DNA from 4 places in the Bacillus sp. N5-665 genome. Region 2 is predicted to be linked to each of the others. Evidence: riboswitches for the same ligand, from Rfam matches in the RefSeq annotation. Region 2 holds a riboswitch; each other region holds the start of a gene.
What was found. Region 2 has a riboswitch for S-adenosylmethionine ahead of MNO09_RS28910 (cyclase family protein). Riboswitches for the same ligand answer to the same signal wherever they lie in the genome.
Positions count from the first base shown of each region.

Region 1: another riboswitch for S-adenosylmethionine. It lies ahead of MNO09_RS04705 (methionine ABC transporter ATP-binding protein); the one in region 2 lies ahead of MNO09_RS28910 (cyclase family protein).
Region 3: another riboswitch for S-adenosylmethionine. It lies ahead of MNO09_RS13545 (hypothetical protein); the one in region 2 lies ahead of MNO09_RS28910 (cyclase family protein).
Region 4: another riboswitch for S-adenosylmethionine. It lies ahead of MNO09_RS14490 (M20 family metallopeptidase); the one in region 2 lies ahead of MNO09_RS28910 (cyclase family protein).

Region 1 is NZ_CP093325.1:491,466-499,157, forward strand. Features, by position in the region: gene MNO09_RS04675 (arsenate reductase family protein) at 1-148, shown strand, start outside; gene gcvH (glycine cleavage system protein GcvH) at 190-573, shown strand; gene MNO09_RS04685 (hypothetical protein) at 882-1,730, shown strand; gene MNO09_RS04690 (toprim domain-containing protein) at 1,812-2,156, shown strand; gene MNO09_RS04695 (thioredoxin family protein) at 2,160-2,468, shown strand; gene MNO09_RS04700 (hypothetical protein) at 2,623-2,967, shown strand; SAM riboswitch class I at 3,093-3,200, shown strand; gene MNO09_RS04705 (methionine ABC transporter ATP-binding protein) at 3,500-4,525, shown strand; gene MNO09_RS04710 (methionine ABC transporter permease) at 4,518-5,183, shown strand; gene metQ (methionine ABC transporter substrate-binding lipoprotein MetQ) at 5,207-6,019, shown strand; gene metQ (methionine ABC transporter substrate-binding lipoprotein MetQ) at 6,092-6,898, shown strand; gene sufC (Fe-S cluster assembly ATPase SufC) at 7,137-7,692, shown strand, end outside.
Region 2 is NZ_CP093325.1:5,131,777-5,139,468, forward strand. Features, by position in the region: gene MNO09_RS28890 (FAD-dependent oxidoreductase) at 1-570, shown strand, start outside; gene MNO09_RS28895 (MFS transporter) at 713-2,014, shown strand; gene MNO09_RS28900 (nucleotidyltransferase domain-containing protein) at 2,030-2,812, opposite strand; gene MNO09_RS28905 (PRK06851 family protein) at 2,934-4,043, opposite strand; SAM riboswitch class I at 4,193-4,305, shown strand; gene MNO09_RS28910 (cyclase family protein) at 4,391-5,023, shown strand; gene MNO09_RS28915 (hypothetical protein) at 5,051-5,431, opposite strand; partial or broken gene MNO09_RS28920 (ATP-binding protein) at 5,656-6,147, opposite strand; gene MNO09_RS28925 (S-adenosylmethionine decarboxylase related protein) at 6,316-7,581, opposite strand.
Region 3 is NZ_CP093325.1:2,148,387-2,156,078, forward strand. Features, by position in the region: gene MNO09_RS13525 (ABC transporter ATP-binding protein) at 1-882, shown strand, start outside; gene MNO09_RS13530 (ECF transporter S component) at 855-1,556, shown strand; gene MNO09_RS13535 (YwiC-like family protein) at 1,740-2,462, shown strand; gene MNO09_RS13540 (hypothetical protein) at 2,495-2,686, opposite strand; SAM riboswitch class I at 2,809-2,907, shown strand; gene MNO09_RS13545 (hypothetical protein) at 2,948-3,265, shown strand; gene MNO09_RS13550 (SWIM zinc finger family protein) at 3,519-3,908, shown strand; gene MNO09_RS13555 (NAD(P)H-dependent oxidoreductase) at 3,932-4,507, shown strand; gene MNO09_RS13560 (hypothetical protein) at 4,504-4,857, shown strand; partial or broken gene MNO09_RS13565 (TIGR00366 family protein) at 4,899-5,177, opposite strand; partial or broken gene MNO09_RS13570 (SGNH/GDSL hydrolase family protein) at 5,598-5,807, shown strand; gene MNO09_RS13575 (short-chain fatty acid transporter) at 5,913-7,280, shown strand.
Region 4 is NZ_CP093325.1:2,309,059-2,316,750, forward strand. Features, by position in the region: gene MNO09_RS14485 (AAA domain-containing protein) at 1-2,135, shown strand, start outside; SAM riboswitch class I at 2,211-2,312, shown strand; gene MNO09_RS14490 (M20 family metallopeptidase) at 2,401-3,606, shown strand; gene MNO09_RS14495 (Lrp/AsnC family transcriptional regulator) at 3,742-4,182, opposite strand; gene MNO09_RS14500 (SDR family oxidoreductase) at 4,503-5,267, shown strand; gene MNO09_RS14505 (TetR/AcrR family transcriptional regulator) at 5,602-6,168, shown strand; gene MNO09_RS14510 (alpha/beta fold hydrolase) at 6,226-7,692, shown strand, end outside.

The DNA.
Region 1 (7,692 bases), 880 kb from region 2:
GTTAAAGGATGCAAGTGAAGACGAAATGTACGAACTTTTAGCATCTGATGGCATGTTGATTAAACGTCCAATCGTAACAAATGGAACGAATGTAACACTTGGTTTTAACGAAGAGCAGTTTGAAAGTGTGTGGAAAAAGTACCAATAAGGTATTTTTACATAATTAATACATTCACTGGAGGTACAGTCATGAGCATTCCAAATAATTTACGTTACTCTGAAGAACACGAATGGGTAAAAACTGAAGGTAATGAAGTTGTTATCGGTATTACTCACTTTGCACAAGGTGAGCTAGGCGATATCGTATTCGTTGAACTTCCTGAAGTAGGTGCAACAATCGAAGCTGACGAGCCATTCGGAAGCGTAGAATCTGTTAAAACAGTTTCTGAGTTATACGCACCTGTAAGCGGTAAAGTTGTAGCAGTAAACGAAGAATTAAGTGACCAACCAGAACTTGTTAACGAATCTCCATACGAGGGTGCATGGATGGTTAAAGTTGAACTTTCTGATGCAAGCCAAGTTGAGAAGTTATTAACTGCAGAAAAATATGCAGAAATGACAAACCAAGACTAATTATAGTCGACTAAAGGACAGCCTTTGTGCTGTCCTTTTTTATTTTGTGTTACATAATACATTTAAAATCGAGTGCAAATGAATAAGCTATTATGGGAATGAATGTTTTTCGGTAAGGTTTCATGTGGCTTCGTAATCTGAACGAGCCGCTTGCGCTTTTCTTTGTCCAGCTCCACCTCCTAGCCCTTCATGTCTAAGAACCTTCCGCACGAGAAGACAAAAAAGCGTCTTCTGTACGAAAGAACCTTAGCCAACAGGGCTAAACAGTCGGTGCCGCTTTTCTTTATGATCCAGCTCCAGCAGCTAGATTGTTCGGTGGCTTCGCTTCTTCCTGTAAGGCAAAAAGCGCCTTTACGTCAGAAGCTCCATCCCCCTCACAATCTGAACGAGCTGCTTGCGCTTTTCTTTATGATCCAGCTCCAGCAGCTAGATTGTTCGGTGGCTTCGCTTCTTCCTGTAAGGCAAAAAGCGCCTTTACGTCAGAAGCTCCATCCCCCTCACAATCTGAACGAGCTGCTTGCGCTTTTCTTTATGATCCAGCTCCAGCAGCTAGATTGTTCGGTGGCTTCGCTTCTTCCTGTAAGGCAAAAAGCGCCTTTACGTCAGAAGCTCCATCCCCCTCACAATCTGAACGAGCTGCTTGCGCTTTTCTTTATGATCCAGCTCCAGCGGCTAGATTGTTCGGTGGCTTCGCTTCTTCCTGTAAGGCAAAAAGCGCCTTTACGTCAGAAGCTCCATCCCCCTCACAATCTGAACGAGCTGCTTGCGCTTTTCTTTATGATCCAGCTCCAGCGGCTAGATTGTTCGGTGGCTTCGCTTCTTCCTGTAAGGCAAAAAGCGCCTTTACGTCAGAAGCTCCATCCCCCTCACGATCTGAACGAGCTGCTTGCGCTTTTCTTTATGATCCAGCTCCAGCGGCTAGATTGTTCGGTGGCTTCGCTTCTTCCTGTAAGGCAAAAAGCGCCTTTACGTCAGAAGCTCCATCCCCCTCACAATCTGAACGAGCTGCTTGCGCTTTTCTTTATGATCCAGCTCCAGCGGCTAGATTGTTCGGTGGCTTCGCTTCTTCCTGTGAGGCAAAAAGCGCCTCTAGTTCAGGAGTTCCAATGCCCTCCTGTTCTGAACGAGCTGCTTGCGCTTTTCTTTTGCAAAAATAAACAGGAAACAACATGAAAATAACGAATATACTATATACTAAGTTAAAGGTTGTATAGTATATGGTGATCGGGTGATGACATATGATTTATGTGGAAAAAGTCATTATTGTAGAAGGTAAATCAGATAGAAGAAAGATTGAATCTATTATTCGTGAACCGGTGGAAATTGTTTGTACAAATGGTACAATTGGTTTGTCGAAAATGGATGAGCTCATTGATCAGTTTTTTGATAAGGAAGTGTATGTACTAGTGGATGCTGATGATGCTGGAGAAAAGTTAAGGAAACAGTTTCGAAAAGAATTTCCGCAAGCAGAGCATATTTATATTGATCGCTCGTACCGAGAAGTGGCAACTGCGCCATCTTCACACTTAGCAAATGTATTATGGGGAGCTGACATTGACGTTTATACAGAATATTTACGGTAAGGAATGATAGAAGTGATTGATTGGACAGGAGCCGAAGCTACAGCCCTAATAGAGAACGAAGAAAAAACAGTGTTATATGTATATACTCCAATGTGTGGAACATGCCAATTAGCAAAAAAGATGTTAACAGTCGTTGAGATGACAATTGAAGACTTGAAAATTGGAATGTTAGATTTAAATTATGCTCCGCATTTAGCGAAAGAGTATGGAATCGAAAGTGTACCGTGTTTACTTGTTTTTGAAAATGGGACACTCATGAAGAAGATATATGCATTTCATTCGGTTGAATATTTATATACGGAATTAAAGTAGGCGGCAAAGTTTTTGCCGCCTCGACATATTTCTCGGGAAATATGTCGAGATGCAGGGGGGTTACAGTATTTGTCGAGCGAAAGTAACAGGATTGCTCTTTAGTGAGAGGGAATGGTATGTGTAATAGAAAGTGATATGAAGGATGTGATTTAGGGTGAAATTATATTCTTTGCTGCAATCATTTGTAAATTACGCTAATGGTCAATATCATTTAGAGCCGCTTTTAAGACAAGGAGAAAAAACTGTTAATTTCCGCTTTGGAGATGAAAGTTGTTCGCTACAAATTTCAAGAGATTATATAGAGCTGCTACATGAGGAACGAGGAACAGAGCAAATCGTTTGTTTAGATGAGGAAGATGTAAAACAATTGGTGAACGGCAATGTAAGGTTGCAAATGTTAATGAACGATGGACGTGTACAATATTCAGGAACGTATCGAACGATGCTATTAGTCGAATCGATGTTTCATATATGTAAACCGATGTCAGTGGGTGCTTAAAAGTCTGAAGTTTCTTTTTTTACGAAAATTTCTGTTGACATGGCGTATGGATATTGATACAATTCAATTCATAAAATATAGACAATTTCATAAATTACAAATCAGACGAAAATGTAATCTGATTTCTCTTATCAAGAGAGGTGGAGGGACTGTGCCCTGTGAAGCCCGGCAACCGTCAACTTATGTTGAAATGGTGCCAATTCCTGCAAAGCAAATGCTTTGAGAGATGAGAGAGAGGGATAATGTTGTTATATACGCATATAAACCTTTCTGCTTCTCTAAAGCGGAAAGGTTTTTTTATTGTTTGAATGTGGAGGACATTCAAATAATAAAAGTAGTGATAACGGTGGACTACACGCATTAAACATAAAAAATTGCGGAGTCGACCAAAAATCTAGCTTCAGCGGCTAGAACAGTCGGTCGTTTCATCCCTTCCTATGAGGCAAAAAGCGCCTCTACGTCAGGGATTCGGGCGTCCTCTTGTTCTAAACGAGCCGCTTACGCTTTTTAAACAAAAAAAGGGGTGAACATCATGATCTTGTTAGAAAATGTAAAGAAAATATATAAAGCAAAAAGCGGTGATGTCACTGCTGTAGATAATGCCAATTTAAAAATAGACAAAGGTGAAATATTTGGTGTTATCGGATATAGTGGCGCTGGGAAAAGTTCTTTAATCAGATTATTCAATCAGTTAGAGAAACCAACTTCTGGCCAAATTACAATTGCAAATCGTGTGATTTCAGCAATTACAGGGAGTGAACTTCGTAAGGCAAGGCAAGAAATTGGAATGATTTTTCAGCACTTCAATTTACTTTGGTCACGAACTGTACGCGAAAATATCGAGTTCCCACTTGAAATTGCAGGTGTCGATAAGGCGAAGAGAAGAAAACGCGTCGACGAGTTAATTCATCTTGTTGGATTAGAAGGAAGAGGGGACGCGTATCCATCTCAGTTAAGCGGAGGACAAAAGCAACGTGTTGGGATTGCAAGAGCATTAGCTAACAACCCACAAGTGCTTTTATGTGATGAAGCAACGTCAGCTCTTGATCCAGAAACGACAGATCAAATTTTAGATTTATTATTAGATATTAATAAGCGTCTCGGTTTAACAATTGTACTCATTACACACGAGATGCACGTGATTCGAAAGATTTGTAATCGAGTGGCGGTAATGGAGAAAGGAAAAATTGTAGAAACGGGTCCAGTACTTGATGTATTCCGCAATCCGCAGAAAGACATTACAAAACGCTTCGTACAGCAGTTAACGGATTCTGAAGATACAAATGAAACGATTGAAAGTTTAATTGAAAAGTATCCAGATGGTAAAGTAGTTCGTTTGCAGTTTATCGGTGAAGCTGTAGAAAGACCAGTACTTCAAAGATTAATGCAACGCAGTGATATAGAAGTTAGCATTTTGCAAGGAAATATAGCACAAACGAATAACGGCTCTTACGGTAGTTTAGTTGTTCATTTAAATGGTGAGGAAACAGCGATTCAACAAGCAATAGAGGGAATACATCAAGATCAAGTAGAGCTGGAGGTGATTGCACATGGATAAGTTAATCGCAAATGTTGATTGGAATCAAATGTTAGAAGCAACTGGTGAAACGTTATATATGACGGCAATCGCAGCTCTTGCCACATTTGTATTAGGACTAATTTTAGGATTGTTACTCTTTATGACAGCGAAAGATAATTTATGGGAAAACAAAGCGGTTAACACGGGGATTGGAGCGTTCGTAAACATTTTCCGCTCGATACCGTTCATCATTTTAATCATTTTATTAATCCCATTCACAAAGATTCTGCTTGGAACAATTCTTGGAGCGAGTGCAGCACTTCCAGCTTTAATTATTGGAGCGGCACCATTTTACGCGAGAATGGTTGAAATTGCGCTTCGTGAAATTGATAAAGGTGTAATTGAAGCTTCGAAAGCAATGGGAGCAAAAACAAGCACAATTATTTTGAAAGTGTTAATTCCAGAATCGTTACCAGCATTAGTATCTGGTATTACTGTTACGACAATTGCTTTAGTAGGCTATACAGCGATGGCGGGAGTTGTTGGTGCTGGTGGCCTTGGAACACTTGCTTATTTAGAAGGATTCCAGCGAGGAAATAACGATGTAACAATCGTTGCGACAATTTGTGTATTACTAGTTGTATTTTTCATTCAGTGGATTGGTGATAGTTTAACGACTCGAATAGATAAACGATAATAAAAAACGGGAGGATGTTTTAAATGAAAAAATTATTACTTACAGCACTTATTTCAACTTCAATTTTTGGGTTAGCTGCTTGTGGCGGGAAAGATAAAGATGAAAAAAAACTAGTTGTGGGGGCTTCTAACGTACCGCACGCTGAAATTTTAGAAAAGGCTAAACCTTTATTAGAGAAAAAAGGAATTGAATTAGAAATTAAAAAATTCCAAGACTACGTATTACCAAATAAATCGTTAGCGGATAAGGATTTAGATGCAAACTACTTCCAGCACATTCCATATTTAGAAAAAGAAATTAAAGATAAAAAATATGATTTTGAAATAGCAGGGAAAATTCATTTAGAGCCAATTGGTGTATACTCTCAAAAATATAAGAGCTTAAAAGAACTTCCGGACGGGGCGACAATTATTATGAGTAATTCCGTTACTGACCATGGACGTGGTTTAGCAATTTTACAAAAAGAAGGCATTTTAAAAATTAAAGACGGAGTAGATCCAGTTAGTGCAACTCCAAAAGATATTGCAGATAATCCGAAAAACTTAAAGTTTAAAACGGATATTGAGCCTGGTTTATTACCACAAGTGTATAACAATAAAGAAGGCGACGCTGTTTTAATTAACTCGAACTATGCAATTGATGCGAAATTAAACCCAGAAAAAGATGCAATTGCAATTGAAGGCGATGATTCTCCATACGCAAACGTATTAGTGGTTCGTAAAGGTGATAAAGATAAAAAAGCGATTAAAGAGCTTGTAGAAGTATTGCATTCTAAAGAAATTGAAGACTTTATTACTAAAGAATATAAAGGAGCAGTTGTTCCTGTAAAAGAATAATTGCTGAAAAGGGCTGGTGTATGCCGGCCCTTTTTTATAACTACATAACTATAGGGGAGAAGGGGACATCATATGAAAAAGATTCTACTATCAGTTGTTACAGCACTGTCTGTATTTACATTAGCTGCTTGCGGAGGGAAAGAAGAGAATAAGCTTGTTGTGGGAGCTTCTAACGTGCCGCACGCTGTTATTTTAGAAAAGGCACAGCCGATACTAGAGAAAAAGGGCATTAAATTAGAGATTAAAAAGTTCCAGGATTATGTTTTGCCGAATAAAGCGTTAGCGGATAAGGAAATTGATGCGAACTACTTCCAACACATTCCTTACTTAGATAAAGAAATTCAAGAAAAGGGATATAAAATTGTAAACGCAGGAAAAATCCATTTAGAGCCAATGGGCATTTATTCTAAGAAATATAAAAGTTTAAAAGAATTGCCAGATGGCGGAACAGTTATCATGAGTAATAACGTAGCGGAGCGTGGCCGTATGCTCGCATTGTTACAAAAAGGCGGCGTTATTAAATTAAAAGACGGTGTAGATGTTGTTAAAGCGACAGTAAAAGATGTTGTAGAAAATCCGAAAAACTTAAAGTTTAAAACAGATGTAGAGCCTGGATTGTCACCAAAGCTGTATGAAAATAATGAAGGTGATGCTTTATTCATTAATTCAAACTATGCAATTGATGCGAAATTAAATCCAACAAAGGATGCAATTGCGATTGAAGGATCAGACTCTCCGTATGCAAATATTATTGCAGTTCGTAAAGGTGACGAGAAGAAAAAAGAAATTAAAGAATTAGTAGAAGTATTGCATTCAAAAGAAATTCAAGACTTTATTAATAAAGAATATAAAGGTGCTGTACTTCCGGTAAGTGAATAAACACAAGGAAAGGACTGGGAAATTCCCAGTCCTTTTTTCTTTATATAAATAAGAAGAAAGGTGTATTATATAAGGATGCAAGGGAAATACTTATATACATTTGTGAAAAAATTGTTACTTTTTTTCGTCGTTTGCGATATCATTTTATTTGATATAAGATTAGAATGAGAATAAAATGAGAATATGAACGTTTTAGGAATTTTTAAAATGTATATATAGGATTAATGGAGGTATTGAGATGGCTGGTTCTACATTAACGGTTAAAGACTTACACGTATCAATTGATGGCAAAGAAATTTTAAAAGGTGTAAACCTTGAAGTAAAAGGTGGAGAAATCCACGCAATTATGGGACCTAACGGAACAGGTAAATCAACTTTATCTTCTGCGATTATGGGTCACCCAAAGTATGAAGTAACAGAAGGTAGCATCATCATCGACGGTGAAGATGTATTAGAAATGGAAGTAGACGAGCGCGCACAAGCAGGTCTATTCCTAGCAATGCAATATCCAAGTGAAATTAGCGGAGTAACAAACGCTGACTTCTTACGTTCTGCAATTAATGCACGTCGTGAAGAGGGCGATGAAATTTCTCTTATGAAATTTATCCGTACATTAGATAAAAACATGGAATTCCTAGAAATGGATCCAGAAATGGCACAACGTTACTTAAACGAAGGTTTCTCTGGTGGAGAGAAAAAACGTAACGAAATCCTTCAATTAATGATGATTGAGCCAAAAATTGCAATCTTAGATGAAATCGACTCAGGTCTTGATATCGATGCATTAAAAGTTG
Region 2 (7,692 bases):
ACGTTTGGAGTAGATGAAGTTCCCTATAGATGGTCAGCACAAGATTTAATCACGCTAGATAAGCTTCCTTATATCGGACATATTAACGAAAGAAATCCAAATATATTTGTTGCAACTGGATATCGTAAATGGGGAATGACAACTGGAACTGCTGCCGCTCATTTACTGAAGGACTCCATTCTAAAAGTCCACAATCCCTATAAGGAACTGTATGCACCATCACGCTTCCATGCAAATCCAGATATAAAAACATTCCTCTCCCAGAACATTGATGTTGCGAAACATTTAATTGAAGGAAAGATTGAAACCACATTACGTAAGCCAGAAGATCTCGAAGTTGGTGAAGGATCTGTCGTACATGTTAATGGGAAACGAGCAGGTGCTTATAAGGACAAAGATGGTAAATTACATATTGTCGATACAACTTGTACACATCTCGGCTGCGAAGTTGAATGGAATAATGGTGATTGTACTTGGGACTGCCCTTGCCATGGTTCCCGCTTTTCAATTGAGGGAGATGTTATGGAAGGTCCAGCAGATCAACCGTTAAAACGAGTTGATAATGAGTAAACAAATAAAGAAGTTCAACAGGATTCCTGTTGAACTTCTTTATTTGTTATAAAACCTTTTCAGATAAACTTCGACATAAGAAGGGAAATATTAACATCAAATAAAATAATATATTTATCTATAAATAAAAGGAGGGAATACTATGCAACCTTCAGCTCCACCTCATCTAGAATCTACAAAAACTATCTTTTCAAGCTCTATTACAAAACTTGTTGTTTTTATTTGTTGGCTAGCCATTCTAGCTGATGGATATGATTTAGGTATTTACGGTGCCGTTCTGCCAAAGCTCCTAGAAGACAAAAGCTGGGCACTTTCACCGGCACACGCTGGTACAATTGCTAGCTATGCTTTATTTGGCATGTTTATTGGCGCTATTCTAGTTGGAACCATCACAGATCTAATTGGACGAAAATGGACGCTTATATGCTGTTTAGCACTTTTCTCCATCACGATGGGCCTTGCTGCACTTGCTCCTTCCCCTGAATTATTTGGTTTATCTCGATTTATCGGAGGAATCGGATTAGGCGGTGTTATTCCAACAGCTTCAGCACTTACTGTTGAATATTCACAAAAAAAAAGACAATCTTTTATTTATGCTCTTATGTTTACTGGCTACCCTTTAGGTATCGTGTTAGGTGCTATTTTGTCTATGTTTATGTTAGAAGATTTCGGATGGAGAATTATGTTTGGCATCGGAATGATTCCACTGCTCCTCATTCCTTTCATCATTCGTTATTTACCTGAATCCATTCAATTTTTATTATCACGTAATCGCCAAGAAGAAGTAGACCAAATCCTTAATCGTTTTCAAATTGAATTCCATGAAAAAGATGAAACTCATCAAGCCCCACCTAATATACGAAAGAAAAATGGATTTCTTACGTTATTCTCAAAAGAGTACATAAAAGCGACGTTGCTTTTTTGGATTACTTATATAATGGGAATGTTTTTAATATATGGTTTAAATACTTGGTTACCGCAGATGATGCGCCAAGCAGGATACCCTCTTGGATCTAGTCTATCATTTTTACTTATGCTAAATATTACTGCCGCTATCGGTGCATTATTTGCTGGAGCAATAGCGGATCGTATAGGGGCTAAAATTGTTATTAGCATCTCCTATCTTATGGCAGCTATATGTATTGGACTATTAACAATTAAACCATCTGTTACAATCATTTATCTTTTAATTGGTCTTGCTGGAATTGGATCAGTCGGTATTACTCAAATATTAAATGCATATGTAACACAATACTTCCCGTCTCATATCCGAGCTACCTCCTTAGGCTGGGGACTTGGACTTGGCCGAGTTGGCGCGATTGCTGGTCCTATTCTTGTCGGTATTATTATAACAATGCAATATGACTTAGCATGGAATTTTTACTTATTCTCATTCGCGGGTCTTCTTGCAGCTATATCTGTTTTCTTTATTCCTACAAAATAAAAAAAGAGCACAAACTCACTTGTGCTCTTTTTCATATACTGCAAACAACATATCCCGAAACAATGTATTTAAACTCTCAATATCGATCCCTGATCCCTTTTCAATTCCTTTTACATATTGCTGGTAGTAATGAATTTGTTCTTCTAAAAATTGATTCAACACCTCAATTTTTAATCCAACATCTAATTCAGTACCTGCCTTTTTCTTTATTAACAACTGTTCAATTTCATCTAATACACTGCGTTCTAATGATAACTCTGTAATCAATCGATCGAATTCTACAGGTGGTAAAGTCTCTTTCTCCTCTAACCACTTACAAGCTAAAATAGGACGTAATACATAAAAGTACTTTTTCAACTTTACATTCTCACCTTGCAAAAATTCACGATAATTTTTTGAAGCCATATGTAAGTAATGATATATCGTTGCTTTTGGATCAAAGTGCTTATCACTCATTTGCTGAAGTTGTTCTGGAAAATGAGAGTTTTTCGAATAAAAAATCGGTGATCGAATCCATTCGAGTAAAGCTGGGTTTGACTTTGCGAATAATTGTAACGCTTTTTTAATATCCCATCCGCTTATATCTAAATCATCACTAATCGGATACTCAATTACATCTCGTTTATCATGAATTGATAAATACCATTCGACCGGGTGCATATAAACGAATCTAACATCATAATCACTATCTTTCGATGGAAATCCCCAAGCACGACTCCCTGATTCCACTGCAAATAAAATTTTCACATCATTCTCTTGTTCAATTCTTGCTAACTCCAACCTAATTTTCTCTCTCATTTCATACCCTCTTCATTTTTTGATTATTTCCTTGGAAATTCGACAAATATACTACTAAGTTTACTACATACTAAAATAGCTGTCAGAAAATTCCCGACAGCCTACCAAAGTTCCTTATTTTTTACTTGTTCTTTTCTGTTACACTAACCGCAATTCGTTCAAACTCTTTTTGAATCTCCTCTTTATATGCGTCTACTTTTGAAAAATCCATAGCAGCAATATAAATTCTTTCTAATTTATCACGAACTGATTTCGCTTTCGCCAAGAAAGACATCGCCTCATTCATTTTTGCTTTATATTGAATCGACACGTCACGAATTTCTTTCGCATACTTCTCATCTGTTCCTGGTGTCACAATTAAGGCATACATATCTATAATTTCATCACCTTCGCGGCTCGGAAAATATTCATGTGGTGCGGTGCTATCAAAAATTGCAAACCCTAATTCTCTTACGATAACCATATCAAGACTATTTGGATCAAATCCACAATGATATACTTCAACTTCAAATCCTTTTTCTTCTGCTGCCTTAGCTAATTTTTTAAGCATTGTTGATTTCCCAGAGCCTGGGCGTCCTTTTATAAAATAACGATGTGGTAATCCCTCTGTTAAATTAGGAACAAAATCAACTGCTCCTTTCGGTGTAGCTGCCCCTAAAAACCGATGTTTCACAAGCGATTGTTTCCCGCCTTTATCTGTAAATAACTTCTGAATCAGCTGATCGGTTAGTTCATTTGCTTTATTAAAATCAATATTATTAATATATATTTTCTCCCACTCATCATGTATAACTAGTGCCTCGTTAAAACAAGCGTAAGCAGTTTGAAAAGCCTTGCTTGCTTCTGAAACAAATCGTTCAATTTCCACCTTCTGCTTTCTTAATTTATTTGATTCCCAAGCAACCCCTAAATTAATATACTCTTCGACAACTCCTGGCATTTTCGGCTCAATAACATGCGGTGATGTTCCATCAACAATTCCTACTTTTAACTTCGGGATAATTACACCATCAACCGATTTATTATCAGAAGAACAGTGTAAAAATTCAATATCATATCCTTTTTCAACCCACTCACGACCTATTGCTTTGATTAAAGAAGATTTCCCGGTTCCAGGACCACCCTTTAAAATAAATAACCTGTTTAGCCCTTTTAAATTCTCGTCGTATAAATTATGAAATCCTCTAGCTGTATTTCCACCAGCGTAATAATTCAATACATTCCCTGTCACTGCACTCACTCCTTCGCAGCATTCTATTTACATAAGCTACAATATGCGAGCAACTTTATTTGGGTGAATACCTATTTTGTATTGCACGAAAAAAGGAAATGAATTACAATTTAAAAGTAGTGAATATTCAGAAATGAAAACTTAATATGTCTTTATCAAGAGAGGCAGAGGGACCGGCCCTTTGAAGCCCAGCAACCTCAGTTTATATAAACTGAATAGGTGCTAATTCCTGCAAAATGCATTGCATTTTGAAAGATAAAACGTAACTATTGTGTGCAAAACTCATCTTTCTTGATTATGAAAGGTGAGTTTTTTATATTTCAAAACATATATTGGAGGTATTTAAAATGAAAGTAATTGACCTATCACAAACATTTGAAAACAATATGTCTCAATTCCCTGGAACACCAAAAATCAATTTAGGAGCCATTACAAGCGTTGAAGAGACAGGCTATCAAGTTACAGATTTTCATTCTGTCGTTCATGTTGGCACGCATTGTGATGCTCCTGCTCATTTCATTTCAGGCGCAACGACTATTGATCAATTACCCCTAGATCAATTTGTAGGCGAAGCTGTTCTTATTGATGTAACTCATGTACAAGAACGAAAACTACCTAAAGAAGTATTACACAACGCTGACATAAAAGAAGGAGATATTGTTATTTTCCATTCCAATCTATCTACTAAATGGAATACAGAGGCGTATGAGCAAGAAGCTTTTTATCTTTCTGAAGAATTAGCCGAGGAATTAGTTCAATTAAAAGTAAAATCGGTCGGCCTAGATTTCATTTCTCCTGATGAGGTAACGACAGAAACATCACCAATTCATCACATACTACTTGGGAATAATATTTATTTAATTGAAAACTTAACAAACTTAGATGCCATTCACACGAAACGTTTCTTTTTCTCAGCGGCACCTTTAAAAATTAAAGATAGCGACGGTGCTTTTGCAAGAGCATTCGCTGTAATTTTTTAAACAAACTATACAAAAAAGCAAAGATCATCATTGACCTTTGCTTCTATTTTTTTTATTTAAACTAAGAAAGAATTGCTCAACACGAGGACGTAACCAAGCTAAATAATCTTTCTCTTTCTTCTTTGTACAAGCTATTTCTTCCCCATCTACCATTCCAACAAGCTCTAGCTCTAACAGTTGCCTCGTAAATGCTAACATATTTATTTCTTCTTCTGGATACTCTTCTTTTAATTTCTCCTCAATTTCCCCTAATAAAAAACCGTCACGCATCATTGCCAATGCATCAATCCAAAGTGGCGGCATTTCATATTTTTCTCCTGTAATTGTATCTTTTACAATATAATTCTTTTGCTCTTTTCGAAATTGAATCGTGTGTAAACATACAGTCGAATTTAATGTTAATTCCATCATACCACCTCTTTCATAATATCTGCATAGAAAAAAGGATGCGCGTGCACCCCTTCTTTCTCTAACACTACCGAACCGTTACATGAATAACAAATCTCATGTCGATATTTTCCTCCATTATAAACGAAGTATTTTATAAAAAAAACCCTTCTTGAAACATTTTATAAAATGTTTATATTTACACAACAAGAACACTTTTCTGAAAAATATTTTCCTCTAGCACATTATGCTGTCGGTAAAAAAATTTCCACTTTTTCCCTATTCCCATGCTACTTGGAATCGCAGTACTTCCTTGATGTTCCTTAATAATTTTATATGTGACCATCAATCCAAGTCGTTCCGTACTATTCTCCTTTGTTGTGTAAAAAGCCTTTCCAACCTTCTCTATACCAAAGCCTTGATCTTCAACAGGAATACACAAATGCCTTTCAGTTTTTTGATATGCACGAATATGAATATCTCCACCTTCTGGCATTGATTCTATTCCATTTTTAATAACACTTGTTTTAATTTTTTATCATCACCATTTATAACAGGTAGATTTCCATCTACTTGCACATGAAATTTCACTCTATATCGCGCTGCATAACTTTCCATTAGCTGTACAACATATAAAAGGATTCCCGTATATTACACCATTCATAATTCGTTGATTTCGGTTTTCCTAATAACATCAATTCACTAACAAACCCGTTAATTCTTTCAAATACTTTTAAGGCTTCTTTTTCCTCATAGATAAAGCTTTTAAATTTGTTCATATAAATACTCCTCATGTTCTATACAAACACTCTACATATTATCTCCTTAAATTATCAGTATGAAATTGCTTTCAGGGCAATAAGAAAAGGAAGGGGATCCCCATCCCCCTCCCTTTTCGCTATAACTTATATCCATCTTACCCGATCATGTAGCAGTCCATCCGTAAAATCATTTCCCCCTACTACAAAATCCTTCATATATAAATTTAAATATTCTCCATACTTACTTTCTGTATTTAATAATAATTCCTCTACATAATAGGCACCTTGTTTAAAGTTATCGAAAAGTAAACTACACAAACCAGCATAAATTCCGCATCCTACTTGAAAGTAAGTTGCATTCGTTTTATATTTACGAAAAACTTGACTGCTATTCATCACGTTATACATATATGTCTCGCTATTTTCATAAACGAGTAATACACCAACTAGATCCTCGCCAGCAATCTCTTCTTCCGCTGGATTAAATACTTTACGATTCCAGTTCCATAAATCTTCTACCTTATCTAAATTCTGCCTAATTACATTTGTTGTATACTCGTTAATTCGGTAAAGAAACCCAACTTCCATATTGAAGTTTTTCCCTAAAATTAAAACTTCCTCATGTGGCATTAAACAACCATAAAACTCTTTCTCTCCTAACTTTACTTTATACTCTGAAGCATATACATCTTCATAAAAATAAAGGGGACGATGATGACTCATATACATCGGATAACTCCATATCGCTTCATCTAGAAATCGCTCTACTGCCCATGAAGCATACAGTGTATGAGGCTTTATTAGTGCTGTATCATTCAAAAATGACGTATCATGTTCTACTATATAGCATGCTCTTGGCTTTTCATTTGGGCGTTCCTTCATAAGTTCAACAACCATCCACTGAACAACACCTGGATTCATACCTGATCCTATAATTGCTTTTGTATTTGTAAATTTCTCTTTCTCCTTCTCAAACCTCGTATATCTTTCCGTAAGCTGAAAGCCGATTAAACTATCGTCCTGATCTACTGCCTCATTTTCCAAAGCTGAATTAATATAACAAATTCCAAGTTCATTACAACAACTTAATACTCTGATTGTATCTGCCCCTGAAACATCAATAACAACACTCGTACTACTTTCTTTTAAATGCTGTTTAAATGTCACTACATCTTGAAGGTCGATTTCGTATAAAAACAATTGATTTTTTAAATTTGGAAACAACTCATCATAATAAGTCCTATCTTTTTGTTTTATATCAACTAAATGAAATGTAACATTCTTTATCGTTTCATAAATCGTGTCTTTTTCATTTACTATCGCTTGATTTAAAATTGCTAAAACTGCTTTTGCTGCTCCACCAGCACTACCAAGTAATGTAATCGATAACGAATTTGGAAACTGCTCCACAAACAAAACCCCTTTAATATATTAGTTGAACAGTTCTCCCTCAAAAAAAAACAAATTGAATATATGAAAAAATGGCTCGTACATATTTTTTATAATTTTGCACAAGATTAG
Region 3 (7,692 bases), 2.5 Mb from region 2:
ATTCCGTTTACAGTGCGAGAAGCACAAATGAAACTGAATAACTTTTCAGATATATCATATGTGAATGAGCCAATAGCACAAAGTGAAAAGCGAGAAGTCATTTTAAGCGCAGAGCATATTTCGTTCCAATATGAAAAAAATAGTCCGCTTATTTTACGATATTTAACCGTATCGATTGAAAAAGGAAAATGGGTAGCTCTCGTTGGGAAAAATGGTACAGGTAAATCTACACTGTTAACGATTTTAGCGGGAGTGCAAAAAGCGAGAAGAGGGAAAGTAAAGTGGAATGGGAAAGTGATACATAAAATTGATTCGAAAGAACGATTTAAAAGGATCGGGTATGTATCACAACATCCGTATTATCATTTTACATTTGATACAGTGTGGGAAGAAGTGTATGAACGTGCACGTGAGTTATATGGAGAACAAGGAAAAGAAATAGCAGAAGATATGCTAAAACAGTTTTGGTTACATTCGCTTAAAGAACGCCATCCGCATGATTGTAGCGGGGGAGAGCAACAACTACTTGCGTTATGTACAACGTTATTATCAAAGCCGACTTTATTGTTACTTGATGAACCGACAAAGGGATTAGATCCGTGGAAAAAAGAAAGAGTAGGAGAGCTATTTAGAAAGCTACAAAAAGAAGGTACAACAATTGTAATGGCAACGCATGATATTGAGTTTGCAGCGAAATACGTTGATCAATGCATGATGTTATTTGACGGAGCAGTTATTATGAATGATGCACCGAAGGAATTTTTTAGTGGAAACTTCTTTTATACAACATCTATCAATCGATTCATTCGAAAAGAATTGCCATATGCATTAACGTGGGAGGATGTGTACGAAGCGTGTCCAAACGATATGTTGCATTCATAATATGTATTTTTGCAGTAATAATAGGCACATTACTCTTTACTACACTTATCATGGACGGTTATTACATGTTAAGTAGTTTGTTTTTATTAGTTATTATTATGTTACCTTTCTATATCCGCTTTGAAAGAAAGGCTTTTGTTTCACGTGAAATTGTGCTCGTTGCTGTGTTAGCGGCAATTGCAGCAGTTAGCCGCGTGCCATTTTCGATATTGCCAAGTGTACAACCGACTTCATTTGTCATTATCGTTTCTGCAATTGTGTTTGGGAGTGAAACTGGTTTTATGATCGGTGCAACAGCGGCTATCGTATCTAACATCTTTTTAGGGCAAGGTCCGTGGACGCCGTGGCAAATGTTTTCCTGGGGTATGATTGGTTTTATAGCTGGATTATTACGTAATACATTTTTAATGAGAAAGCTATGGGGAAGACTTCTATACGGATTGTTTGTTGGATTTTTATTTGGTTGGATTATGAACTTCTGGGGGCTTCTCGGTTTCATACGTGAGGCAACGTGGGAAGCTGTCATTTCGTATTATATCGCAAGTTTTTATTTCGATTTGAGCCATGCGATTTCGAATGTTGTTTTCTTACTATTATTTAGTACGTCTTGGATTACGATTCTTACGAGATTCAAAAAGAAATATGGCATATTAGATAAGCATAACATGGCATAGAAAAGCATACTCATATAAGGTAGGGTCGCGACTTACATATTCGTTTGCCTCTTTCATGCTTCTTACATATTGTAAGGAGCATTTTTTATTGTCAAAAAATAGTCCAATATATATCCGTTACTATATAAAATTATTTGTATAATAGTAGGTGAGAACTATTTTCAAAAGGGAGGTGTATAGTTAATGAAGTTAGTTATTCCGAAGCAACATGGTGCATGGGCCATGCTCGTTATACCATTTCTATTAAGTGTCATACTTGGGAAACCTACTATTTATCATATTCCATTGTTTTTAGCTTGGTTCTTTATCTATTTAGCTACGTATCCATTTCTTACGTACATAAAGCAAAAACGAAAAAAAGAGTTTTTACATGCAGCAATTGTATATTTTATCATCGCTTTCGTATTTGGGATGATTTCTCTATTATATGAATGGCGCATTCTTTTATTCGTAGCAGTAATGATTCCATTATTTATAGTAAATATGTATTACGCCCGTCAAAAGAATGAAAGAGCGTTACTAAATGACATTAGTGCGATTATTGTTTTTTGTATTGGTGGTTTAGTTAGTTATTATTTTTCAATGAAACTTATAGATAAAACAGCACTATTTATTGCGCTTATTTCATTTTTATATTTTTTAGGAAGTACATTTTATGTAAAAACGATGATTCGCGAGAAAAATAACCCGAAGTATCGCCGTATATCATGGGGGTACCATATTGTATTAACAATCATTGTATTTTCAATGAATCCGTGGTGTTCTCTTATTTTTATACCGAGTGTCATTCGAGCAATTATGTTGTATGGCAAAAAAATTTCTATTATAAAAGTAGGGGTTTTAGAAATTGCTAATTCTGTATATTTTTTAATTATAACGGTAATAATTATGAAGTATGCCATTTGAAAAAACTTCCCATCTTATGATGGGAAGTTTTTTCAATCTTGTTCTAAAATATGAACGGTGTAATCACAGCGTTGAATAGCTTGTTCGATCGCATAAAGTGATTGTTCAATACGAGCGCGATTAAAATCTTTTTCAACAGTCTGTAGCGCTTCTTCTAAACAATGTTTTGCTTCTTGTAATGATTGAAAAGAATTTTGGACATATCCACGAGCATTTTCGTGCATTTCATAATCCTCCTTGCATATTCATATATGTATAGTATGAACAGTAAGGAACAAAATATAATTTGTTATATTTATTTGACAATTAAAACGAAATTACGTATAGTAGGAATTAAGTGAATATTTTCTTATCCAGAGAGGTGGAGGGACTGGCCCGATGAAACCCAGCAACCGCGATGCAGGTGCTAATTCCAGCAGAACATATTTGTTCTGGGAGATAAGACGAAGATATATACGTAACTTCTTCTTATCGGAGAGGTTTTTTTGTTGCAAAAAAACCGATTACGAAAATTTATATTAAGAAGAAAGGGGTTGCGAAGTACTGTGACACTCGAAAAATACGTAAAACTGCGTAGTACAGTTTATGAATATATGATAGAGCAAGATAAGCCAATATCATTGTTAGATATTCAAGAACATATCGTTTCGCATCATGAAGGAAAATTCACGAAAAAGATGTTACATCAATTTTATTTATCAAGACTATTAGATGAACTGAAACTGGATGGGAAAATTACATTAGCTGATGAATATCTCTATACTGAAAAAGGGGTATTTTATAAGGCAGGAAAAGGGAGCTAAGCTCTCTTTTTTTTGAAGTATGTAGAGTAAAAGACTGCTTAAGCAGCCTGATACAAGGGAATGGTGTTGAGTGTGTAGTGTCAAAGATTGAATGTGCCTGAAAGAGGCACTTCATATCGGCTGCAAATGAAAAGAGACACCTCCGCCGAATAGGTGTCAGTCGTTTTGTCATATAGACTTGCTATTTGACAGTTATTAGAATAACATGCAGGGTTTTGGAAGTCAAAAGGGAATTAAAGGAAGAGGTGTTGTTATGTACGCTTACTTACTAAATGATATAACGAAATGGATTCCTAAGTACATTATGGATAAAGGTTTTGAATATTATGAAGAAGGACATGTAGAAGATGTTGAAATACAAGAAAAGAAAATATTTGCTTTTGTTACTGGAAATGCAGGAAACTATGAAGTAATGATTGATCTTGAAAATTTTACAGAAAGTAGCTGCGAGTGTCCATATGAGAATTATTGTAAGCATATGGCGGCAGTTGTTTATGATATTCAAGGTGCTGGTGAAAGTACGCTTAAAGAGAAACTGAAAGATTTAGAAAAGGAAGAGTTACTTACATTATTAAATCGTTTATTACAAAGTTCGAAAAACGTGCAAATTGTAGAAAAGATGTTAAAGAAGGGGAAACTGTAACTTATAGAGGGAGTTGTTTTGTAGTGAACGTACTAATTGTATACGCTCATCCTAGTCCTTCCAGTTTTAACGCGGCGATATTAAAGCATGTACAAAAAGGATTACAAGAAACAGATCATTCGGTTAAGGTACTTGATTTATATAAAGAACAATTTGATCCAGTCCTTGTATTTAATGAGGAGAAGAAAAGACGTGATTTAGTAAATGAAGAAGAAACAGCCCGGTACAGAACGTTAGTGGAAGAAGCGGATACGCTTCTCTTTATATATCCGATATGGTGGTGGGGGATGCCTGCTATTTTAAAAGGGTTTATTGATCGCATTTTCGTTGCTGGTTTTGCTTATAAATATGAAGGAGCCCTGCCGAAAGGCTTATTGAAAGGGAAGAAGGCATGGGTAATTAATACGTTAGACTCGCCATTATGGTACGTCGCACTATTATATCGATCAGCCGATTGGATTATGATGAAGCGAGGTGTGTTACGTTTTTGCGGCATTCGCGATATAAAACGATCTGTTTTTCAATCTGTGAAAACGAGTAAAGTAGAGAAGCGGGAAAAGTGGTTATTACACATAGAAGAAAAGGCTCGTTCATTATGAATGAAATGGAACGTATTATAAAGTGTTGTCAGTATGATAATGAACTTTTTCGTACATATATTAATTGTTTAATCCAATTGAAGAAATGTAGTGAAATGTTTCAACAAATACAGATTCAATTAAGGAATGATTATTTAATAAGAGGAATTTGTGAAAGAGAAGTGGATGAGGTAGTAAGAGGAAGTAAAGAATATGAAACGTATTTTCTTCCTAAAGCGTTACAGTGGAATTTCCTTAAGAAAAATCCACATGTAATTGAAAAAGTATGTGAAGACTTTTTTTCATTTGAGGCGTTACATCTTACGGAGATAGAGTGGGAGACCGTAATAAATTGCGTGGGAAATAAGTGATTTATTATGTAAAAAAGCTAGTATAAAACTAGCTTTTTGTTTTAAATAAATAAGAAACATAGACTAATGATAAATCCTGCATATAGTAAGTTAACGACGTAAAATCCCATAATATCACGAGCACCTAAACCAGCTATCGCTAATGCCGGTAATGCCCAGAACGGTTGAATCAAGTTCGTCCAAGCATCGCCCCACGCAATTGCCATTGCTGTTTTTGCAGCAGGTACACCAAGTTCAGCGCCAGCTGGAATCATAATTGGTGCTTGCACAGCCCATTGACCGCCACCAGATGGAACGAAAATATTAACAATGCCAGCATTTTGAGTTTTTATAAAGAAAAGGCGCTATCCTCAAAGTACCTCCTCCACTTAATCTATTCCTTCTATTAAAATTATAAATTGAAATACATTTTTTTATTAAGATAAGAAGCTGAATTAATACAATATCGTGATGAAATTTCTATATGTTGGTGAACTGGTTCCGTTAGCACTTGAATTTGAATTTTCTAGAAGGATTAGCGGTAGATTTGTATTGGCTGGTCCTGTTAGTGATTCGTTCCCTTGAGCAACTTGAACAGGGGGAGAAAACGGCTCTAAATGCGTATTGATTATCTGAAAGTTACGTCCGTTTGCGCTAACTTCGATAGACAACCATCCCTGAAGAATTGTAAATGGTTGTCCGCCAACTAGTATTGTTAATTTTGTTTTGAAATTGGTTATTCCTGTGGATTTAAAATAATAATTCCTGTAGTTAAAGAGTTAAAAAATGAAGCGAATTTAGGAAACTATTTCATTGTTGGATTAGATACAAATGGAGCCTTTACTACTGAGCAACTTGTTTCGTTTATAAAGTTAATTGGAAATGAACATAAAATGATATTTATTAATACGAGGGTACCACGTCCGTGGGAATCAATCGTTAATGAGAGGGTGAAAGTAACGGCATCTGAGTGTAACTCTAGTTGATTAGTATGCAGCAAGTGCAAAAGGATTTTATTTTCTTTTGTGGAATGTTATTTATATTTACCTTATTAAAGTTTAGAAAGGAGAATATTTATGAAACATTCTTTATTGGAGACAAATCCAGAACCAGGAAAGAAAGAATCATTGCTTACACGATGTGCAAATGTATTTTCGAGATGGTCTCAGAAATATGTCCCAGATGCCTTTGTTATTGCTGTGTTGCTAACTTTATTTACTTTCATTATAGCTTTATTGATGAATCCCTCAAATCCGTACAAAATCGTAAAATCTTGGGGGGATGGGTTTTGGACTTATTTAACGTTTACTATGCAAATGGTATTATTAATGGTTACAGGGATGACGCTAGCTTCTGTCCCTTTTATTAATAGAGGCTTGCAGTCCGTTGCAAAGTTAGCCGATACACCCCAAAAGGCTTATACGATGACATTTTTGATCAGTGCAATTGCATACTATATTAATTGGGGACTAGCCGTAGTTGTGGGAGCTATCATTGCAAAGGAAGTGGCGAAAAAGAATCCGAATGCACATTTTCCATTGCTTGTAGCAGCTGCTTATGCTCCGACAGCCTTATATAGCGCAGGTCTCTCCAGTTCTATTGGCCTGACAATTGCCACAAAGGATCATTTTCTTGTAGATATGATTGGAATTATTCCTACCTCACAAACAATCTTTAGTTATTCTACTCTAATTATTTTTTTCGCTCTATTCATCACGATGCCAATTATTATTGTCCTTATGGCTCCAAAAAGTGGGATTATTAGATATAAAGCACTCGAAACAGATACAAATTCTTTTGTAAAACCTCCGCAAAAAAACTTAACTCCTGCGGAAAAACTGGAATGGACACCGGTTTTAGGAATAGTATTAGGCGTAATCGGCACGTTGTATTGTGTTTATGAATTCATAAACGGTCATAGTTTAGATTTAAATATCATTAATTTATTTTTCTTGTCACTTGGTTTGCTCCTGCATGGTTCTCTTGGCAACTTTGCACAAGGATTCAAAGAAGCAGCGCAATCCATATCTCCAATTATCCTACAGTTTCCATTTTATGCGGGGATTATCGCTGTTTTAGGTAGTTCAGGCTTGGGAAGCTCAATCATTGAATGGATGGCATCTATTGCGTCAAAGGATACCTTTGATATATTTACATATTGGTCAGCGGGTTTGGTGAACTTATTGGCACCATCTGGCGGGGGGCAATGGGCTTTGCAAGGGCCACTGCAAGTCCCAGCAGGATTAAAGTTAGGTGTAGATCCGGCTACTATCGCTATGGCGGTAGGCTGGGGGGACGCATGGACAAATTTGATTCAGCCATTCTGGGCACTACCTCTTTTAGGAGTACTGGGATTGAAAATTAAAGATATTATGGGTTATTGTTTCATTCTTTGCATTTGGGTCGGGATTGTAACAAGTTTATTGATGTTATTTCTATATTAGTTTTCATAGGGATATACATTACTATCAAGTAATACCATTAAAATGAAAAAACACGCTATTCTTTCTGTAAAAACATGAGGAGGGATAGTGTTTTTTTATGTTTTTTAGAAAGGATGATCCATAATACATGGCTAATTCATGGTCAATATCAAATTCATTCGTAAGCTGTTCTTTATCAAGCTAACATGATAATCACCATCAACGCTATGGTTTTAAAACTATCCAAAATGGTATGGAAGAACCGGGAGTGTTGGAAGTACTACGAGAACAGTTGGGTATGATTAATAAGAGACAATAAAAAAATCCTCCTGGATGCAAGAGGATTTTTTTATAGGGAATAGTAAGGATGAGAGGAGGTGCATTACATATGGGAAAAGGTAGAAGTAATAATGCTGGTAAAAAGCAACCGAAT
Region 4 (7,692 bases), 2.7 Mb from region 2:
AAAGTACAGTATACGTATTTCAGCTTATTTCGGAAGTAAGCTTACCTGAAGGTTCACCAATTCGAATTGAGTTTGATGGTGAGGAAGCGACAGGAGAAGTATTATCTGTACATGGATTAGAAATAGAACTGAAATTAAATGATTATATACAAGGTGAAATACGAGAAGCTGTTTTATACAGTGAACCGTGGCAATTGTTAGAGCAACTACAAGAGCGATTAAAAGAGGCACATAAAGATAAGTTAAAACGTAATCGTATAAAGCGTCTTGTTGATGGGACGAGCAGTCCGAAACATATTGAGAAGATGAAAAATCCGAAAAATGAATTGGCGTATCGTTCGTTTTACAATCCGACAACGTACGTGTGGGGACCACCTGGAACAGGGAAGTCTTACAATTTATCACGTATTATTTCGGCTCATTATCAAAAAGGAAAATCGGTACTTGTATTAGCTCATAGTAATGCGGCAGTAGACGTATTAATGAGCGAAGTAACGAAGCAAATTGAGAAGAAAAAGAAATGGACACCTGGCGAAATTGTTCGTTACGGTTATAGTCAACATGAACATATACGAAATCATGAAACATTACTTACGTCGAAGCTAGTTGAAACGACGAACGGATCATGGGGGGAAGAAAGACTCTATTTAGAAGAAACACGACAAGATCTTCGTGAAAAGATTTTATCATATAAAGCGACTTCTGCTGATAAGAAGCGTATACAAGAGATTGAAAGTGATCTTCGAAAGCAAAAAGCGAAAATTAAAGAAGTAGAAAAAGAATACATTGAAAATGCGAAAGTAATCGGCGCAACTTTATCGAAATGTGCCATTGATTCACTTATTTATGAGCGTACATTTGATTTAGTTGTCGTAGATGAAGTGAGTATGGCATATGTTCCGCAAATTGCATTAGCTGCTTCACTTGGAAAACGTATTGTCGTTTGTGGAGACTTTTTACAGTTACCTCCAATTGCGATGGCGAACCATGAACTCGTTCGAAAATGGCTTGGGGAAGATATGTTTTACCATGCTGGGATTGTTGATTCTGTCAATAAATCAGAAGCACATCCGAACCTATTTATGCTGCAGGAACAAAGACGTATGCATGCGGATATATCGAAGTTTACAAATTCGTTTATTTATAAAAATAGAGTATATGATCATCCGTCTGTTTCAGACCGTAAAGAACTTGCGCAGCTACAACCGTTCGCAAATGAGGCAAGTGTTTTATTTGATACGAGTTTAATGGGAGCCTTTTCGTTAAAAGACGCTGCTTCTGGTTCTCGATTTAACATTATGTCTGGTTTAGTAGCGATGCAAATGATGTTAATCGGACTGTTAGATGGTGTTCAATCGATCGGTGTTGTTACACCTTACAGGGCACAATCCCGCTTTTTATCAACGTGTATTAGAGAAATGTTGCAGAGAACGAAATATCAAAACATACCAGTTTTAGCGGCAACAGTTCATAAATTCCAAGGTTCTGAAAGAGATATGATGATATTTGATACAGTGGATAGTTATCCGCAAGAACGTCCTGGCGTGTTATTCTTTGATCACAAAAACCATCGCCTCGTCAATGTAGCCGTAACGAGAGCGAGAGGGAAGTTCATTCAATTATCAGATTGCCATTATATGCGTAAAAACCTTTCGAGAAAACAAGCGTTATCACAATTAACAGCTCATATAGAACGGCACGGAGATGTGTATGATCGCACGACATCAAGACAATTGTGGGAACGAAAAATTTCGAAACGTTTACGCTGGTTTATGGAAATGAATCTTGAAGAGCCGAAAGGGTTATTGAAAGATATTTTAGCCGCAAAACGAAAAATTATTATTTCGCTTCCAAGTACAAAGCAAGTGGATAAACGAGTATGGCAAGCGTTAATGCGCACAAATGCGCAAATAACAGTGTATAGTGATGGACCAGTTCCGTTAAAAAATGTAAAGTTACAAAGACAAAATAAAGCATTCCCGTTTATCGTAATCGATGATGAAATCTTTTGGGCAGGAGCACCGCTCACATCTCAAATGATGTTTGAAGGTAGTATGGAATTTCCGTACGTATGTGCAAGATTACAAGCACCGGAAACAATTGGTGTGTTAAAAGGATTTTTAGATATTCGGTAAATTCGGATAGGAATTCCTTGACTTTTAATCGGAATGAACTTAGAATGAATGTAATTTAATATAATCTTATGAAAATTCTTATCACGAGAGGTTGAGGGACTGGCCCTATGACACCTCGGCAGCGGATTCTTTATGAATACTGTGCCAATTCCAGCAAGGTAACTTGAAAGATAAGAAAGAAGCTCATTTTGACTGTATATACAGAAGCCTCTTTCTATCTTTTAGAAAGAGGCTTTTTTACGTGAAAATATAAGGGGGAAGAAAAATGGGAGCGACTGGAGTAACGTCACAAAGAAAAACAATTGAAGAGAGTATTGAAAGAAATAAGGAAAAGTACATAGAAACAAGTCACGATATTCATGCGAATCCGGAGATTGGTAACCAAGAGTTTTATGCATCAAGAACGTTGAGTTTATTATTAGGAAGCGCAGGATTTCAGTTACAACACAATATAGCTGGACATGAAACAGGTTTTATCGCGCGAAAAAGTTCAGGAAAACAAGGGCCAGTTATCGCATTTTTAGCTGAGTATGACGCTTTACCAGGACTCGGTCATGCATGTGGTCACAATTTAATTGGCACAATTAGTGTTGCGGCTGCGATTGCATTATCAGAAACGCTTGAAGAAATTGGCGGGGAAGTTGTCGTGTTTGGTACTCCAGCTGAAGAAGGAGGACCAAATGGTAGTGCGAAAGCGAGTTATGTAAAAGCGGGGTTATTTAAAGATATTGATGCGGCACTTATGATTCATCCGAGCGGAAAAACAGCGCCAACGAGCCCTTCACTAGCAGTCGATCCACTTGATTTTCATTTTTACGGAAAAACAGCTCATGCCGCAGCTTCACCGGAAGAAGGAATTAACGCATTAGATGCGATTATTCAGCTGTATAACAGCATTAATGCACTTCGCCAGCAACTTCCGTCAGATGTGAAAATTCATGGCGTTATTACAGAAGGCGGAAAAGCACCTAACATTATTCCTGACTACGCCGCAGCAAGGTTCTTCATCCGCGCAGCAACGCGAAAAAGATGTGCAGAAGTAACAGAAAAAGTAAAAAATATCGCACAAGGAGCAGCATTAGCAACAGGTACGAAAGTGAAAATTCATCAATTCCAAAATGAAATCGATGAACTACTCGTAACAAAAACATTTAATGACGTCGTAGCCGAAGAATTAGAATTACAAGGTGAAGACGTAAATCGGAAAGAAAGATTTGGCATCGGCTCAACAGACGCAGGAAACGTAAGCCAAGTCGTACCGACCATTCATCCGTACATTAAAATCGGTCCAGACGATTTAATTGCGCATACGAATGAATTTAGAGAAGCAGCACGTTCAGAATTAGGAGATAAAGCATTAATTACATCCGCAAAAGCACTAGCAAATACAGCGTATCGATTAATTACAGTAGAAGGGTTGTTAGAGAAGGTGAAGGAGGAGTTTAGAGAGGCGCAGAGAAATCAGGGATAGGTGAGAAGGAGACGTATCTCTGGATTTTCTAGTAGGAAATTGAATGAAAAAAGAACCAGCCTATGGCTGGTTCTTTTTATATTATATAAAAATTTTTCCACATACACTCGGTATCTTTATCTTAGTACCCTCTTATCAGAACGACAATTTCTCCTCAAACTCACTCTTTAAAACAATTAAAGGAGACGATAATCCAAATTGCATTAAGGAGTCTAAAAATGTAGCGAGAGAATCCATCGAATCGCTCATGACCTTCATCATATAATTAAACTCCCCGCTAATTCGATATAAATCAGTTACTTCGGGAGCGGCATTACAAAATTGGATGAAATCAGAGCATTGACTCGTTTTAAACATGATGAATGCTTGAATGTTCTTATTAATTTTAGAAGGCTCAAATTTCGTTCGGTATGCAGCTATAACGCCTTGATCTTCAAGTTTGTTAATGCGTTCTTTTACAGCAGGCTGCGTCATGGATATAATACGTCCTATTTCTGAAACAGAAATTCTCGCATTTTCATATAACAAGTTCATAATTTTATGATCGATTTCATCTAGTTTTACTGTGTTTTGCATTGTGTAGCCTCCTTTCTTTATTTTCTAAAGTGAATCGTAAATTATTACTATAATATCATAAGTGAAGGAACTAAATTACCTATAAATCTATATTTAAAATTATTAGTATTTGCTTAAAAATATAAGTATAGGATTTATCCCGCATTAACGGGCAGTAAAACTCCCGCCTCAAAATTCAGCTGGAGCAAAGTGGTTAGGTGAGAGATTAACTGCCCGTAAAAGCCCGATTGGTGAGGGCTGATAATCAGTGGGGGATGAAGAAAACCCCCACTGATTAAAGTTTCACTTTATTAAACGGAAATTTAGAAAGGGTGGAAAAAATGAAGAATCTTGATGGGAAAGTAGCGTTAGTAACAGGGGCGAGTCGCGGTATTGGTCGTGCGATTGCGATGAGATTGGCAAACGACGGTGCATTAGTTGCAATTCACTATGGCCGAAATAAAGCAGCTGCAGATGAAACAATTAGTGAGATTGAATCTAATGGAGGAAAGGCATTCTTAATTGAAGCGGATTTCAATTCAATTGATGGTATCAAAAAGATAGTAGAACAATTGAAGAATGAATTACAAATAAGAGTTGGTACATCAGAGATTGATATTTTAGTAAACAATGCAGGGATAGGTACACAAGGAACAATTGAAAATACGACAGAAGAAGTTTTTGATGAAATTATGTCTGTAAATATTAAAGCACCGTTCTTCTTAATTCAGCAAACATTACCGTTATTACGAGCGGAGGGGCGAGTTATTAACATTTCATCAGCTGAAGTAAGACTTGGTTTTGCAGGGTCCATTGCATATGGTTTAAGTAAAGGGGCACTAAATACGATGACACTTCCTCTAGCTAAACATCTTGGAGAAAGAGGTATAACAGTGAATACAATTATGCCTGGATATACGAAGACAGATATAAATGCGAAATTGCTAGATAATCCGGAAATACGAAATTTTGCTACGAATTCATCTGTGTTCGGACGAATAGGGCAAGTTGAAGATATTGCAGATGTAGTAGCATTCCTTGCTTCTTCTGATAGCCGCTGGGTAACGGGGCAAATTTTAGATGTTTCTGGTGGGTTTTGTTTATAGGGGCACTACTTCATACCCATCAAGCTAATATTTTCATATCCCCCTAAATTAAAATTTTCTTTCTCTACAGATAGCTATTTTGAGAAGCCGCTCATTTTTTCGTTTTGGGGGCATTTCTTTTTCTTAAGTTGATGGGTATATATGGGACCCCTATTAGACGATAGTGAATTAACAATTTCGGGGTTAAGTTCAACTTTATTCAAAATAAGATTTTTTTGCAGTAAAATCAATGTTAGTGGAACTTTTTTAATCAAACTTTTTTCTAAATTAATATAAATACTTGCAATATTTAAATTAGTACTATATAGTTCTAGTTATGACAAAGTTAAAATTAATGAATCAAAAACGTGTGATTGAAGTAGCTGCAACATTATTTTTAGAAAAAGGGTTTGCTTATACAAGTATGGATGAATTAGTGCGTGTAAGCAAAGTTTCAAAATCTAATGTGTATTATCACTTTTCTAATAAGGAAGTATTATTAGAAGGGGTCGTTGATTATTGGATTGAAATGTATCAATCTGCAATTGATGACGTACTTTCTCAGAACCAATTTTTAGTGGAAGATCGTATCCAACTGTTTTTAAAGCAATTATCACAAGGAGTTCAGTCGAGAGAGTATAAGGGGAGCTGTCCATTTATTACTCTTTATATTCAAAGTCCTAAACAGGCCACGCAAATAAAAGAAAAAATAGGTCTTTTTTTTACAGGATTACAAAAGAAAGTTTCTCTATTACTTAAACAAGGGGTAGAGAATGGAGAATTCAGAAATACGATTAATATTGATGAGGTTGCATCCCTTTTTATTACAAATCTTGAAGGAGCGTTATTTATTTCAGAAACATTGAAGGATGCAACTGTAATCACGAAAACAGCAGATCATTTTTTTAAATTGCTTCGATAAAAGAAGCATTTTTTTTACATCAAATTAGTACTGAATAGTACTAAAAGGAGATCTTATATGAGAACAGTATTTTTAATTGGTGGAACAGGCTTTATTGGAAAGCAATTAGTGAAAGAATTAGCCAAAGAGGATGTTAAAATTCTTCTTTTAGTGAGGTCGAAAAGTAAAGCAATACGCATTTTTCAAGAAAGAGGCATCTTAAAAAAGGCAGTTATGCACTTTATTGAAGGTGATTTGACGAAAATAGATTTAGGTCTAAGTGCTGAAGATAAGGAGAGGGTATTGAAAACGGATGTGATTATTCACGCAGGAGGCCCCATGGATATTCAAGCGACAAGTAAAGAGGCAGCTTCCGTATTTTTAAATGGCGCCAAACATATTAGTGAATTAGCTAAAAGCATTCATCAATTGAAGGGCTTGCAACAATTTATTCATGTTGTAGGTTATATGAGTCCCTTTGATGATAAAAATAGCAAGATTACAATTGATGTGTTTAAAGAAGGAAACAATTATTTGAAAATGAAAAATCCATATGAGAGAACAAAATTTTTAGCAGATCTTTATATCCGTCACCAGGCATCAGCAGTAGGTTATCCGCTTTCTGTAATTAATCCGCCAACTGTAGTCGGTAGTAGTAAAACTGGGAGTACAGAGCAGATAGCAGGATTAGGTTTGCTTGTGATGAGTATGCGAAGAGGGCTCATGCCAGTGATTCCTGGAGGTAAGGGATATAGGTTACCACTTATTTCAAACGATGAGCTTGCGAAGTTTATTGTGCAGGTTTTCAGATTGGAACAACCGACTATTCAAACATATACACTTGTTGAAGACAAACAGCACGATCAGAACATTGCTGAATTATTAAGTATTATGTCGGAAAGTATGAATATGAGGGCACCAAAAATCTCTGTCCCAATGCCACTTATGAAAGCAATTATGAATAGTGGGGTAAGTAAAATAACAAAAATTCCTTCTGATGGACTGAATTTTATTACAAAACGAAAATTTTCAAATGTTTCAGCGAAAAAAATTATGGGAGGAGATTGGTTTAAGAAGACGAGTGTAATGAAATTTTTCCCTGCCGTAGTAGCTGATCTGGATTATCGAATGATGCATCAAAATGGCCAGCATAATCATTTATTTAAACGAACATTATGTGATAACATTACCCTTTACCAATTACAAGGAGAGGGTAAACCGTTTATTTTATTACATGGTTTATTGAGTGATGGAGAGGATTTATTTCCTTTAGCACAAGAGCTTCATGAAAAAACTGGTCAACCTGTATGGATCTTGGATCTTCCAGGTTTGGGACGTTCTCCTTTTAAACGAGAGAAAAATCTTCTAGATATCTATTTGAATGTAGTGAAAAAGTTATTAGAGAAAGCTACGAATGGTGCACATCTAATTGGTCATTCATTCGGTGCGTTTATTCTTCTGGAAGCATTGGTACAAGAGTACATAGATAAGAAGTATTCAATCACTTTACTTCAGCCGCCTATTGCTAAAAAAAATCCTAAATCG